Regions from separate parts of the Alteromonas sp. ABV2_168 genome, predicted to be linked through region 3. Evidence: predicted binding sites of a transcription regulator. Region 3 holds the regulator's gene; each other region holds the start of a gene.
The links. The regulator FliA, encoded in region 3, starts transcription of late flagellar genes. The targets are predictions, from matches to a motif close to CTAAAGNTNNNNNNNNNNNNGCCGATA.
Positions count from the first base shown of each region.

Region 1: ACXAH4_RS15585 (flagellar protein MotY) is a predicted target of FliA. The motif match lies at 2,782-2,808, and genes of this name have one in related genera.
Region 2: ACXAH4_RS19945 (flagellin N-terminal helical domain-containing protein) is a predicted target of FliA. The motif match lies at 2,121-2,147, and genes of this name have one in related genera.

Region 1 is NZ_JBSWYQ010000010.1:166,582-171,476, reverse strand. It holds gene ACXAH4_RS15600 (peroxiredoxin) at 1-514, shown strand, start outside; gene ACXAH4_RS15595 (sugar porter family MFS transporter) at 595-1,917, opposite strand; gene rnt (ribonuclease T) at 2,024-2,659, opposite strand; gene ACXAH4_RS15585 (flagellar protein MotY) at 2,850-3,713, shown strand; gene glpQ (glycerophosphodiester phosphodiesterase) at 3,722-4,735, opposite strand.
Region 2 is NZ_JBSWYQ010000018.1:6,294-11,188, reverse strand. It holds gene ACXAH4_RS19950 (flagellin N-terminal helical domain-containing protein) at 1-410, opposite strand, end outside; gene ACXAH4_RS19945 (flagellin N-terminal helical domain-containing protein) at 1,165-2,004, opposite strand; gene ACXAH4_RS19940 (hypothetical protein) at 2,231-3,214, shown strand; gene flgL (flagellar hook-associated protein FlgL) at 3,182-4,408, opposite strand; gene flgK (flagellar hook-associated protein FlgK) at 4,417-4,895, opposite strand, start outside.
Region 3 is NZ_JBSWYQ010000015.1:50,504-55,398, forward strand. It holds gene ACXAH4_RS19025 (chemotaxis protein CheA) at 1-601, opposite strand, end outside; gene ACXAH4_RS19030 (protein phosphatase CheZ) at 614-1,360, opposite strand; gene cheY (chemotaxis response regulator CheY) at 1,395-1,778, opposite strand; gene ACXAH4_RS19040 (RNA polymerase sigma factor FliA) at 1,826-2,554, opposite strand; gene ACXAH4_RS19045 (MinD/ParA family protein) at 2,551-3,417, opposite strand; gene flhF (flagellar biosynthesis protein FlhF) at 3,414-4,859, opposite strand; gene flhA (flagellar biosynthesis protein FlhA) at 4,889-4,895, opposite strand, start outside.

The DNA of each region.
Region 1 (4,895 bases), on a different contig from region 3:
AGCTATCAAAGGTAAGAAAGCCGTTGTGTTCTTTTACCCTCTGGACTTCACTTTCGTGTGTCCTTCTGAGCTGATCGCATTTGATAAGCGTTATGAAGAATTCCAGAAGCGCGGCGTGGAAGTGATCGGTGTTTCTATCGATTCTCAGTTCTCACACAATGCGTGGAGAAACACACCGGTAAATCAGGGCGGTATTGGTCCGGTTAAGTACACTCTGGTTGCTGACGTTAAGCACGAAATTTGTCAGGCCTACGATGTGGAACATCCTGAAGCGGGTGTTGCTTTCCGTGGTTCATTCCTGATTGATGCTGAAGGTAACGTACGTCACCAGGTCGTTAACGATCTGCCTCTGGGCCGTAACATCGATGAGATGCTGCGTATGGTTGACGCGCTGACGTTCAATGAAGAGCACGGTGAAGTATGTCCTGCTGGCTGGACTGAAGGTAAAGCGGGTATGGATGCATCTCCTGCCGGTGTTGCTAAATACCTGTCTGAAGAAGCAGACAAGCTGTAAGCAAAGCCTGAAATACCGGAAAACGCCGCACGGAGCACTGCTCCTGCGGCGTTTTTTTATTTCTGTAGTGGCGTTATGATTTAACGCTGTGAGCGGGAAAGCGCATCTCCCAAATCTTCCAGCGTCTTTCCCCGTGTTTCGGGGAAAAAGGTAATCACACAAATAAGCTGGCAGGCCATCATAACGGTAAAGAACGCAAACAGAGCGGATGCTGAAAACTGGCTCAGCAACCAGGGCATCAGCAGGGCAATCAACGCTGCAAACACCCAGTGAGTGCTGCTGCCCAGGGCCTGACCTTTGGCGCGGACACTGTTAGGAAAGATCTCCGAAATAAACACCCAAATCACAGCACCCTGGCCCATGGCATGAGAAGCAATGAATAAAAATATCAGACCCACCACGAGTATTCCCTGCCATTGCAACCAGAACGCGCAGGTGAGCAGACTCAGAGACACCAGATAGCCCAGTGAGCCGGCAAAAAGCAATTGTCGTCTGCCCATTTTATCGATCAGTGCCAGTCCGGCGAGGGTAAATATGAGATTAACAAGACCTATACCGGCGCTGGATAACAAAGCCGAAGAAGCATCCAGGCCGGCCAGTGAGAATATTCTGGGTGCAAAGTAGATAACAAAATTAATGCCTGACAACTGATTAAACATCGCTACCAGAAAAGCCAGCAACACCGGTAAACGGTAGGCAGCATTGAACAGTGACGGGCTGCGATGATTCTGAACATCCCGCTTTACCGCAGCCAGCACAGCATCCGGGTCAGTTTCACCGGCGCGGAGCAAAATATCCCTGCTCTGTTTTTCATCATTCCGGTGCAGGAGCAGCCAGCGCGGGCTTTCCGGTACATTAAGTACTAGTAACAGATAAATCATTGCCGGAATGGCTTCTATACCCAGCATCCATCGCCAGTCAAGGCTGAACCAGGCGGAGAGTATAAAATTTGAAAGAAAGGCGATGAGAATACCAAACACAATCTGGAACTGATAGGTGGCTACCATACGGCCCCGTTTCTGCGCCGGTGCAATTTCAGCAATGTAGGCGGGCACCGCAATGGAAGACACGCCGACCCCAAACCCGCCAATAAAGCGCATAATGCTGAAAAACACAGGATCGGTTGCCAGTGCGGAGCCAATGGCTGACACCACATACAAAATACCAATGCCAACAAGTACTGGTTTGCGTCCAAATTTATCGCAGGGAATATTGGCGGTAAGGGCGCCGGCAACGGTACCCCACAGGGCAGAAGACATGACCAGCAATCCGTGAGTCAGATCTGAGGTTTGCCATAAAGCCTGAATAAGCTGATCAGCGCCGGAAATAACAGCGGTATCAAATCCGAAAAGAAAACCGGCGAAGGCGACGGTCAGGGTCCAGAGGACAACGGGGTGTTTCATAACGTACACGACTTAAACGATTCAGTTATTCTCAGTGTACGTTACAATTTGTTAACAAGAAAGAGGCGACGTCAAATAGAAACCGGATAGTTGTTCCTGTGACCGGTCATTCCGCTGGCGCGACTGGCCAGCCACCTAAATGTTTGTAGCGGTTCACAATGTAGCAAAACAGTTCTGCTGTCCGCTCTGCATCGTAAAGGGCACTGTGTGCTTCACTCTGATCAAACGCAATCCCGGCTTCACGGCATGCCTTTACCAGTACTGTCTGACCGACGGCTAACCCTGCCAGTGTCGTTGTGTCGAAAGACACAAACGGGTGAAACGGAGTGCGCTTAATGTTACTGCGGGCAATCGCGGCATTTACAAAGCTCTGATCAAAGGTGGCATTATGGGCCACAATCACTGAGCGTTGACAGTCTGCATCTTTCTGCAGTTTGCGGATTTGCTTACATACGTCTTTCATGACATCGGCTTCATCCAGTGCGCCCCTTAGCGGACAATGAGGATCAATGCCATTAAACTCCAGTGCAGCCGGCTCCAGGTTCGCGCCCTCGAAGGGATTGACATGGTGATGCACGGTTTTGTCGGGGTGCAAATCACCTTGTTCATCCATACGCAAAGTGACAGCAGCGATTTCCAGCAGTGCATCAGTTGTAGCATTAAAACCGGCAGTTTCCACATCAATAATGACAGGAAAATAACCACGGAAACGGTGCTTTAACAAATTCGCGTTTTCAGACATAGATCGAAGAAGCCTCTGAATAAACAAGTGCATGGGCAGAGCAAAAATGGATTATCGCAAGATACGCCGTATGTATCTACCTTTGTTACCTGTGAGGGAAGGGGATTATACTGACCATTGTGCTAAACTTTTTGCGCAGGGCGGCGATAAAGAAAGAGCCACCTCTTTTCTCTTAGTTTCAGGGCATATTATGTTTCGACAGGCTTTATTGTGTTTTTTGCTGATAAGTGCACCGGGTTACGGCGCAATGCGCCAGTATTCTGCGACTGTGGAATCCTCTGACTGGCAATTGAAAGATGAAAGCCGTCTGCAGTGCACTTTATCTCATGCGGTACCCGGTTACGGCGATGCCGAGTTCTCCAGCGTAGCGTCGAAGCAACTGAATATGGAATTCGAGCTGGACATGCAACTGCTGCCGAAGAAATTTGGCGTGGCCGCCGTTTATTCAGTCCCTCCTTCATGGATGCCCGGCGCAGCACCTAAAAACATTGCTGATATGACCCTGCGAACCCAGTACAACGGCGACCTGCCTGAGCAAGCTGCCTGGACAATGCTCAGTGAACTGGAAAAGGGCTACTGGCCGACTATCTACTATCAGGACTGGTACAACGAATACGACAAAGTGGCTGTTGCCTTGAATGCCAGCAACTTCACACCGGTATACCGCAACTTCGTGAAGTGCGTGTCACAACTGTTGCCCTACAGTTTTGATGATATTGCCTACACCGTGCTGTCTTACGAGAAAAACAGTGTGGATTTAACCAAATACTCAGAAAAGCGTCTGAACATGATTGGGGAATATCTGAAAGAAGACAGCGGACTGGAATTGGTGTTACTGGACGGTTATACCGACAGCTATGGCGGACGCTGGAGCAACGAGCAGTTATCTGTCCGCCGTGCTAATCAGGTGAAAGAGTATTTTACAGCCATGGGTGTGGATGCCTCCCGTATCGAAGTCACTGGCCACGGCGAGAAGCGTCACATCTCGCCAAATGACAACAGTGACGCCCGTGCGCTCAACCGCCGCGTTGTAGTGCGGTTATCCAGGGGGTAGACGTCTGGTTATTTTCCGCTGTGTTGTAAAAAGCTTTTTACCGGCGGGACCTGATCGGTAAAAACACCATCAACCGCCAACGGTCCGGTTAGCAGTCCGAGGATCTGTTCTGCTGTCATACCTGTTGGCAGTGCATCAATTCTGAATGTATAAGGGTGAATAATCAGCCCTTCTTTTTTCGCCGTTGCCAGCCAGGAAGCAGGGACAACCTTACCTTGCTGTATTGCCTTCATGTCCAGTAACTGTGGTAACCAGGGACCAATGCCATCAGCATATTTTGCAATATCATGCATGCCCTGTTCAGTCAGAAGTGCCTGGTAATCAGTGGGAGACTCACCCCAGCTGTTGTCAGCCAGCAACAAAACTATCTTGCCTTTAAAACCCAGCTCGTCGCGCAGACGCTTAACTTCAGCAAAATCAAAACACTGCACATAAATATTGGCATTCCCGCCATTGAGGTCATAGCGCGCCAGTGTATCAAGCAGAAGTTGGCTGATATCTGTGCCTTCTTTTTTATGCCAGGCTGGCGACTTGATTTCAGTATAAAAGCCAATGTTGCTGTTAAATTCGCGGTTTAATTCACTGATGAGTTCTATATGTTCATCTAACGTAGCAATGGTAAACAGCGCTTTATTGCCATGATAGCGCTTGGCAAACACTTGTTTTCCAGCGGTATCCGCCCGCTCTTTTACTTGAAGAGTGCGCAATTCCGCTAACGTGAAATCCAGCGCATACCAACGGCCATCGTCACGGGCGCGGTCAGGAAACTTCGCGGCCACATTGGTTACTGTATCCAGATGAATATCATGAAGTACAACCAGTTCACCATCTTTAGTGGCTACCACATCCTGTTCGATGTAATCCGGTTGCTGGGCAAACGCCAGTGTTGCAGCTTCCAGTGTATGCTCGGGAAGATAGCCGGATGCACCTCTGTGAGCAATGATATCGAATGCAGCAGCACTGGTACTCAAACACAGTGTAGAAAAGGTGAAAGAGAGCAAAGTGTTTTTTAACACAAACAGATCCTTTATTGGTGAACGACACAGGTAACGACAGCAAAAGAAAAGCATACAGGATGTTTTTGCCGGAACCAAAACCTCTATTCTGGCGGGGAAAGAAGACATTCGTGTGACGTAGATCTGTAAAAGCGGAAGGTACTGAAAAAATGGTCAACGAGGAAAG
Region 2 (4,895 bases), on a different contig from region 3:
ATATCCACACCGGCAAACTGGGTAGTTTGTGCGATACGGGAAATTTCAAACTTAAGCGCAGATACTTCTTTTTGCAGTGCCAGCCGGTCCGCAGAACTGTTAATACCGTTCTGGGATTGAATAGCCAGTACACGAATACGCTGTAGTGCGTTGGTAATTTCCTGCATCGCACCTTCAGCGGTTTGAGCAAGTGAAATACCGTCGTTTGCGTTACGAACTGCCTGATCAAGACCCATGATTTGTGACGTCATACGGTCAGAGATTTGCAGACCTGCAGCATCGTCGCGGGCACTGTTGATACGGAAACCGGAAGACAAGCGTTCGAACGCAGTTGTCAGTGAATTTCCAGTGTTAAACAATTGTCGTTGTGCATTCAAAGATGACACGTTGGTGTTTACATACAGACTCATGGGTCTCTCCTAACAATTTAAGTAAGTGTTGTATTTATCTTTTTTATCAACACGGTTTTTTAAAATCTGGCACAGCGTATGCTAGATAAGCTATGTCAGTGATAATTCTCTGACACTTCTGGGTCACTCCCGGGAGTTGAGCGTCACGCTCTGCTGACAGGCAGGTATGTTGTTCCAGACCTCATACCTCTCACTACCTCCTGGCTTCATTCCTGCCGGTCGGCCCCATCAACTAGTAAGCACTCACTATCACTATTAAACCAAACTTTCCCTGACCTTTATTCTTCTTATTTTTTGAGGAAAATTGTCTGGTCTGATGATAGCCGGCAATGTTCGGTTGTTTTGCCGGAGTAAGCGGGCTTGTCAAAATATTGCCGCTTACCTGTCATCTCCTAACGATTTTTGTTGCCGGATATATTGCTTTTATTCTTTCCCGGCGGTGACAAATATTGTTTTTATTCGTGTCACTTTATTGTTTTTCTGAAGGTAGCCGGATGATTATTATTTTTGTTCCGTGCCCCTTTGCTTTATGTATCGTACGGGGACGAAATTTCCTTTAGCCTTTTTTTAAAAAAAGCAGAGAAAAGAGATATGATTTTTTGAGGATGATTGATTTTTAAGGAAAAAAATGGCCGGACAAATTGTCCGGCCAACCGCTCTTCGTTAGGAGAGAATGAGCGTATTCTCACGCAAAGGGCCTTACGAGTCACTACCTCCCGGCTTCATTCCCATGCGTTTTCAGCTATACGGGTGATTAACCCAGTAACTGTAAGGCTGCCTGAGGACGCTGATTAGCCTGTGACAATACTGTAGTACTTGCCTGCTGGATAATCTGGTTACGGGTCAGGTCAGCGGTTTCTGAAGCGAAGTCAGTATCACGGATGCGTGAACGTGCTGCCGATACGTTTTCTGAAATGCTGCTCAGGTTACGGATAGTAGACTGGAAACGGTTTTGCAACGCACCTAAGTCGGCACGTACACCACCAATCGCAGAGATTGCGCTGTCTACGGCGTCCAGCACGCTTGATGCGCCGGCAACTGTAGCAACTGTAGCATCGCTCATGCCCAGGCCACCGGCACTGAAGCCGTCAATACCCGCCAGATTGGCAGCAGAAAGGTTTACAGAGATAGTCTGACCGGCATTTGCACCAACCAGGAACTGCGCTGAGAAACCACCGGTTAAGATATCAACACCGTTGAACTGAGAGTCCGTAGAAATACGGGTGATCTCTGTTTTCAGTGCAGACACTTCTTTTTGCAGCGCCAGACGGTCAGCAGAACTGTTGATACCGTTCTGAGACTGAACCGCAAGCTGGCGGATACGCTGAAGCGCAGTTGTAGTCTCATCTAACGCACCTTCTGCTGTCTGTGACAGAGAAATCGCGTCATTGGCATTACGGACGGCCTGGTTCAGGCCCTGAATTTGGGTAGTCATACGGTCTGTGATTTGCAGACCAGCGGCATCGTCTTTTGCACTGTTAATCCGGAAACCAGATGACAGACGCTCAAAAGAGGTGCTCAGGGAATTACCAACATCAAATAATTGACGCTGTGCGTTTAATGCAGACGCATTTGTATTAACGTACAAAGACATAAGTCTCTCCTACACTCTCAGTCCAGCAGGGCTGGCTGCCGGAACAACCGGCGATTACAAATTAGTAGTCACCAAAACCTGAGGGGTAATTGATGAACTGGCTCTCTCAGTAGTGTTATCGACATGGGGGGATTTCCCTTTAATAAAAAAATACAAAAATTGCCGTAGAGCGGCAGACATTTGCCGCCTATACTCAGTTAACACTTTGGTTTTATAACTATTTTCTATGCCCGAAAAAATTTTAAAAATTGATCGTCTTTGCCGCATATCCAGCCCGTATGCCCATTCCGCCTTTACCGGGCTGATAGCAAATGGTGAAACATTTCTTTGCTGTTACCGCCAGGCACTGACCCATGTCAGTGACGATGGCAGGATTGAAGTGACGTCGGTGACCGGTGACGGACAGGTGACAAACAGGCAGAGATTGTCATTACCGGGTTACGATTTGCGGGATCCTAAACTTTCCCGCGATGATAACGGGCGATTATGGTTAATTGCATTTGCCCGTCCGGTGACTCAGGCGACACGGGGAAACCGTTTTCAGATGGTGAGCTGGTTTTCCGGCTCCGGAAAAAGCTGGTCCTCTCCCCGTTTCTTTGGTGAACAACACTGGTGGTTATGGCGGATTACATGGCAAAACAACAAAGCGCTGGGTCTTGCTTACCATGGCGGCCCTCAGCAACTGACGTTATTTACCGGTCATCCCGGCAAAAATATGCAGCGTCATCCGATCCCGGCGATGTCTCTGGCAAGAGATAAGTTGGGCTACCCTAATGAAAGTGACATGCACATAAGCAGTGACGGTGTGATTACCGCACTGGTCAGACGCGATGCAGACAGTTTTACCGCGCAGTTAGGCACAAGCAAACCACCGTATAACCGCTGGTACTGGCGGGATTTAAAAACCTATATTGGCGGACCTGCCATGGTAATGTTGACGGAGGGATATGCACTGGTAGCCGGAAGACAGTGGACGGGCAAAGAACTGGTCACACAAATCTGGTTGCTGGATTTGGCGAAGGCTTCACTGGTGCCCTGCCTCACTTTACCGTCCGGTGGAGATAACAGCTATCCCGGCCTTGTGATTCAGGATGACACACTGTTTGTCAGCTATTACTCAGGCCATACCGACGATGAAACCCGCGTGTATTTCGCACGGGTTTCAGGCGTGAATAAGTTAAGAGATATAATTAAACAGGGAAAGGTTTGAAACTTTCGGGAATGTTGCCAGGGCTGCGCTCAGCGCAGCTTCCTGTTTAGCAAACTCAGTTGACGCTTCTGCATAATCAGTTTCTTCAATCTGTGCACGGGCATCTTTTGCGGTGATTTCCAAATCCAGATTAGTTTCATATATTGATTCCGCCACGTTCATCCGGCCTCCCAGCGAAGAACGCTCGAGATTAATACGTTCCATGCCGTTGTCCAGACCCACCAGCGCGTCGCCAAGGGCATCAGTTAACGCATCGCCGCTTAACGAATCATTAATCAGCTGATTGGCGATATCATTCAGCGTTTCCGCAACGTTTTTTTTCACCGGCGTATCCAGAGAGAAATTCACCGTGTCTCCGGTCGTTCCGTCAAGGGTAAATGCCATCCCTTTAATGGTAAACGGCTCTCCGGACGTGAAATCTACTGTACCTTCCACGGCACCGGTAGCGGTATTCGTCAATTGCACCTGTCCGGTACCCAGTACTGTCAGTTGGTAATTATTATTTGCCGCTGTCACCGGGTCATAATTTTTTTCGTAAAACTGATCAAACGTGCCCTGCTCTCCCACCTTCGCCGTTTGCACGGTGGCGCCGGAAGAACCGGTTACGGTGAAATCAAAACGACTGAGCACATTTTCAAACACTTCCTGTCCGGACGTACTGCGCTGCACCGTGACACTGTCTGAAAGCTTCACTGATGTCGCGCCCGAATCGCCGGTATAGAAAATAGCATTACCGGTGGCAGCGGGATTGAAGGTAAAAGCCTGCTGCTGCGACTGATAGCCGGCGAAAATATAATTGCCGGCAGCATCCTGCGTGTTCATCAAATCGAACACCTCATTACGGATTTGTTCCAGTTCCACGCCGATTGCCCGTTTATCTTCGTCGGTCATGATACCGGAGCCCGCCTGCACGACAAGAGTCCGGGCACGGTTCAGCGAATCATTAATATTGGTCAGTACTGCTTCCTGTTGTTCCAGGGCATTGGTCAGCAAGTCGTTATTACGCTGATACTGGGTAAGCTTATCCAGTTGTTCGGTGATACGGATAACCTTTGCAGCTCCCACAGGATCGTCACTGGGACGATTCAGTTTTTTCCCCGTCGCCAGCGCTTCCTGAGTATCTGCCAGGCCTTTCTGGTTATCCATGATGGCGCGGATATTTTGATCGTAAATCTGATTAGTTGAAATACGCATAAGCTACATTACCTCGCTGCCGATAAAATCGTATCGAACAACTCCTGAGCCGTGGTGAGAATGCGGGCTGCCGCAGCGTAGGATTGCTGATAGCGAACCAGATTTGCCGCTTCTTCGTCGAGACTCACGCCGGATGTGGAATCAAACCAGTTTTCCGACTGCACTTTCATCGCCTCAGCGGCATCCAGAGAAATTTGTGCCGTAGCAGATTTCTCACCAACCCGTCCAACCAGCGACGAATAAGCATCATGAAAAGTACGCTGTTTATTCGAACTGTCACTGCTTAATTGTACCAGGCTTTCACGCTGTAACGCCGCCATTTCTTCGGCGTTAGTATTGTCAGCAATCCCGTCAGTATTATAGGTCAGATTAAAAGAATCTCCCGCAACAGGAATGCCGCTCAGGCTGACATCGTAACCGGGATAATCATCCAGCGCACTGAACGCGGCCGGCCATGCCGGCCCTGAGCCATTCGCTTCCGCCTGTG
Region 3 (4,895 bases):
CGGGCGCACCGGAACCATGCAGCTGGTCCAGTAATGCTTCAAATTCATCTTCGCTGATATCTTCAATGCTGTTATCACCGGCAGGCTCTGCAACAGCGGCGGCTTCCGGTGCAACCGGTACCTCTTCAACTATCAGCTCAGGTTCTTCTGCTACCGGCACTTCTTCTGCCGGTGCTGCCGTTTCCCCGCCAAAAATATTTTCGCCGGGGGCTTCTGGCTTGCTCAACTTATGCAGAACATCAACAAGATTTGAATCAGCGGCTTCGAGTGGTTCACGGGCTTTTACCCGCTCAAACATTTCCACTACGACGTCTGTCGCTTGCAGAATGACATCCATTAATTCCGGCGTCAGTGTACGCTGGCCATTACGCATTACGTCAAAGACGTTTTCTGCGCCGTGACAAATCTCAACCAGTTCAGTCAGAGATAAGAAACCTGCGCCACCTTTTACCGTGTGATATCCACGGAAAATCGCGTTGAGGAGGTCAGCGTCTTCCGGATTATTCTCCAGGTCAACTAACTGTTCCTGTAATTGTTCCAGGATTTCTCCGGCTTCGACCAGAAAGTCCTGTAATATATCCTCATCAACATCAAACGACATTCATTCGCTCCCCTAAAAACCAAGGCTCGACAGGAGATCATCCACGTCATCCTGGCCTTGTACTACGTCATCCCGCTTCTCAGCGTTCATGATTGGCCCTTCCGCTTCAACAGCGTCCGGCTTGTTCGTGGTGCTCTGTGCTTTAACAGGTGCATCCCGTTCACCGAACACGGTCAGCATGTTCACAAGGCTGTCTTCGACTTCTTTCACCAGGTCAATCACTCTGCGAATAACCTGGCCTGTCAAATCCTGATAACCCTGTGCCATTAATACTTCGGTCAAAAGGCTGTTAAGTTTAGAAGAATCTTTCGACATGTCCTTAAACAGGGCGTCGATATCCATACATAAACTCTTGAATTCACCGAGCTCAATCTGACGGGTCATAAGCTTTTGCCATTCAGGCTCAAGCGTTGTGATCCGGTCTGATAAAGATTCAGCAATGGGCATACAGGACTCTACAGCGTCCATTGTAGTATTAGCCGCTTTTTCAGTTTCTTCAATAACGTAGGTGAGACGCGTTTGCGCATCAGGAATATCATCATTAGCCAGACCAGCAATTCGCTCGTCTAACTGGAAGGTGTTGAGGGCGTCATGAAGTTGACGGGTTAGTTTGCCAACTTCAGCAAAAAGTTCGACAGACTCTTTGGCAGATACAGCTTCAAGCAGGGCGTTGGCGGAATCGTCATCGCCCTGCTCAAGATATGCTACCAGCTGTTTTGCTTCTTCGAGCGAAATAGGGACTTTTTTAGTAGGAGACATCCAGTAATCCTCTTCTCTGGCGGGAGCGGCTGGATCAACCTAAACGCTCAAAAATCTTGTCGAGTTTTTCCTTAAGTGTAGCGGCTGTGAAAGGCTTCACAACATATCCGTTTACACCTGCCTGTGCTGCAGCAACGATTTGCTCTTTTTTCGCTTCAGCTGTCACCATCAATACTGGCAAGTGCTTGAGTTTGTCGTCTGCACGAATAGCGCGTAACAGGTCGATACCCTGCATACCTGGCATGTTCCAGTCGGTCACGACAAATTCAAAGTCGCCTTGCTGGAGCATGGGGAGGGCCGTACTTCCATCGTCAGCTTCCTGAATATTGGAAAATCCAAGATCTTTAAGCAGGTTCTTTATGATTCGTCTCATAGTAGAGAAGTCGTCTACTACAAGAATTTTCATACTCTTGTCCAAAATAGCCTCCGGTGAGGATTATCAATCGTTATTAATATTAGTATGTTTTATTCTTCTGCCTGCCATGATTGCATTCGGGCTTTTAGTTTTAACATGGCCTGGCTATGAATCTGGCTGACCCTTGACTCACTGACTTCAAGAACTTCACCGATTTCACGTAAATTCAGTTCTTCATCATAGTACAGGGACAGTACAATTGCTTCCCGTTCAGGTAATGTTGTGATGGCATGCGCCAACGCCTTTTGAAACGCCCCCTGCATTAAATCTTCGAGGGGTGAATCATTACCTTTATTCTGTTCTGTGCTGATTACATCTTCTGACACACCCAGGTCTTCAATACCGACAAGTTTACCGGCATTCACCTCGTTAAGCATTTGATGATAATCATTAATACTGACATTTAGCTTAGCAGCAATTTCTGTATCACGCGCGTCTCTGCCAGTTTCTCTTTCAACTTGTGTTATGGCTTCCGTAATAGCACGGCTATTTTTATGCACTGAACGGGGTGTCCAGTCGCCCTTACGGATTTCATCCAGCATAGCACCACGAATACGGATGCCTGCGAAGGTTTCGAAACTGGCCCCTTTCGAGCCGTCGAAATTTCTGGCTGCTTCAAGCAATCCGATCATCCCTGCCTGAATCAGGTCATCCACCAGCACACTGGCAGGCAAACGCGCCATCAGGTGATGGGCAATACGTTTTACAAGGGATGCATGGCGCTCGACCAGCTGCGACTTGTCGGTCTGCTGCTGGTAAGCTGCCGCTTTACTATTCAACGTTGGCTTCCTACTGCTTGCTTCGTCACCAGTTGTTCAATGAAAAATTCCAGGTGACCACCCGGCTGAGCCGGTACCGGCCAGTTAAGCGCTTTGGTGGCTAACTGACTAATCGCGACGGCCGCAGGAGAACCGGGAAATGCATCCACAATAGCGGTTTGCTTTCTGACTGCCCGACGAATATTTTCGTCGAAAGGTACAGTTGCCACCAATTCTAGTGCCACGTCCAGGAATCTGCCTGTCACTTTTGATAACTTGCTGAATAATTCCTGCCCTTCACGGATGTCCCTAACCATGTTTGCCACAATTTTAAAACGGAACACGCCGTGCTCACGGTTTAAAATTTTAATCAATGCGTAGGCATCGGTCAGAGAAGTCGGTTCGTCACAAACCACGACCATGATGTCCTGCGAGGCACGGGAGAAACTCAATACCATATCGGAAATACCGGCAGCGGTATCTACAATCAGCACGTCAATCTGCGACCGCAACTCACTGAAAGCACGGATTAATCCGGCATGTTCTGTGGGCGATAACTCAGTCATTGCCTGAGTACCTGAAGTCGCCGGAGCGATTTTAATACCGTGAGGTCCGGTTACCAGAACATCATCAAGTGTGCATTCACCGGATAATACGTGAGAAAGGTTCTTCTCAACACGCAGACCCAGCATGACGTCAACGTTCGCTAATCCTAAATCGGCATCGAGTACCATGACCCGCTTACCTTGCTTAGCCATAGCAATCGCCGTGTTTAATGTAATGTTGGTTTTACCAACACCACCTTTGCCGCCGGTAACGGCAATAACCTTTATGAGGCGTGATTGATTCATCTTTCGTAAGCTACTCGCTTGATCTTCGATCATACTGCCTGAACTGAATTAACTTCATGATTACGCTTAGTATGATTCAAACCGTACTTTTTATAAAGCTTTGCAGCGGCAGATACGAGAGATTTTGCATCAGCAACTTTAATATCTTCAGGTACCTGCTGCCCGTCGGTCACATAACTAACTGGCAATTGCTGTTCAACAGCAACACTTAAAACCTCACCCAAACTGTAGCATTCATCAACTTTCGTGAAGATACATCCGTCAAGCTTAACGGAATTATACGCTTCAATGATGCGTTGCAATGCAGGATATTGGGTATTTGCCTGCGCAACCAGGTATTTACGGACAGGTTGCATTTGTCCGTGATTAAATTGACCAAGTTGCTTAATTAAACGACTGTCGCGCTGACTGAAACCAGCCGTGTCTATTAATATTAGACGCTTATGGCGTAACTGGAAGAGAAGTTCGGCTAATTCTTCACTGCTTTGAGCCTTCCTTGTGGTACAGCCAATAATTTTGCCATACGTTGCCAGCTGTTCATAAGCGGCAATACGGTAGGTATCGATAGTGATCATAGCCACCTGATCAGCACCGTATTTTTGCGCATAGCGTGCTGCTAATTTAGCAACAGTCGTGGTTTTGCCTGTTCCCGTTGGACCAACAAGAGCAACCACACCGGTTTGGGTCAGGATATCATTACCGGAAACATTAAGGCGATTAGCCAAAAGGTTGAGAAGATAAATCCACGCTTCCCGCTCGGTGTATTGAGAAGGGGTGTAATGCACCAGTTGCTCAGCCAGTGAAGCACTCAGCCCCATACCGGTTAAACACTGGGACAGATAGCTGTGCACGGGACGCTGACGCTGCTTTTTAGCATCCATCAAGTCTGCGACCTGATATTGTAAAACGCTGCGAAGAGAAGCCAGTTCCTCTTTTATCGCATCCAGCTCACTGGCCGGGGCACCGGAAGACTGCTGACTTTCCGCCGCTTTAAAGTCGGGATTCATTTGAGATACCGGTGCAGGCTTGTGTTCTTTTGCAGAAAATACATCCGCAAATGAAAACGCCTCTTCGTCGTGAGATACAGCGGGTTGCGGATTGACTCTACGGGTATCTCCGGCGAAGGCAGACGATGTTTGTGGTGCAGGAGAAACTGCGGGGTTCTGACGGTCACTTCCGGCAGCCGCAGCTTTTTCTGCAACCTGCTTTTCAAGTAACGCCCGTAAGGTATCCGGACCGTCGTCACCGATAATTTCGCTGAGGCTTGGCGTCGCCTTCTGTGCAGCCGGTTTACCGGCTTCATGGCGGGTGTTGAGTTTTATTTTCGCTTCCGGCTCTTTATCGTAAGCGGCGACCAGCTCTATACCGTCTGCCACTTTGCGATTCGACATGATTACGGCATCACTGCCCAATTCTGCTTTTACCTGGCTTAATGCTTCCCGCATATCTTTGCCAAAAAACCGTCTGATTTTCATCTCAACCTCTTCACTCACCCGGCGTCAGATTATTGA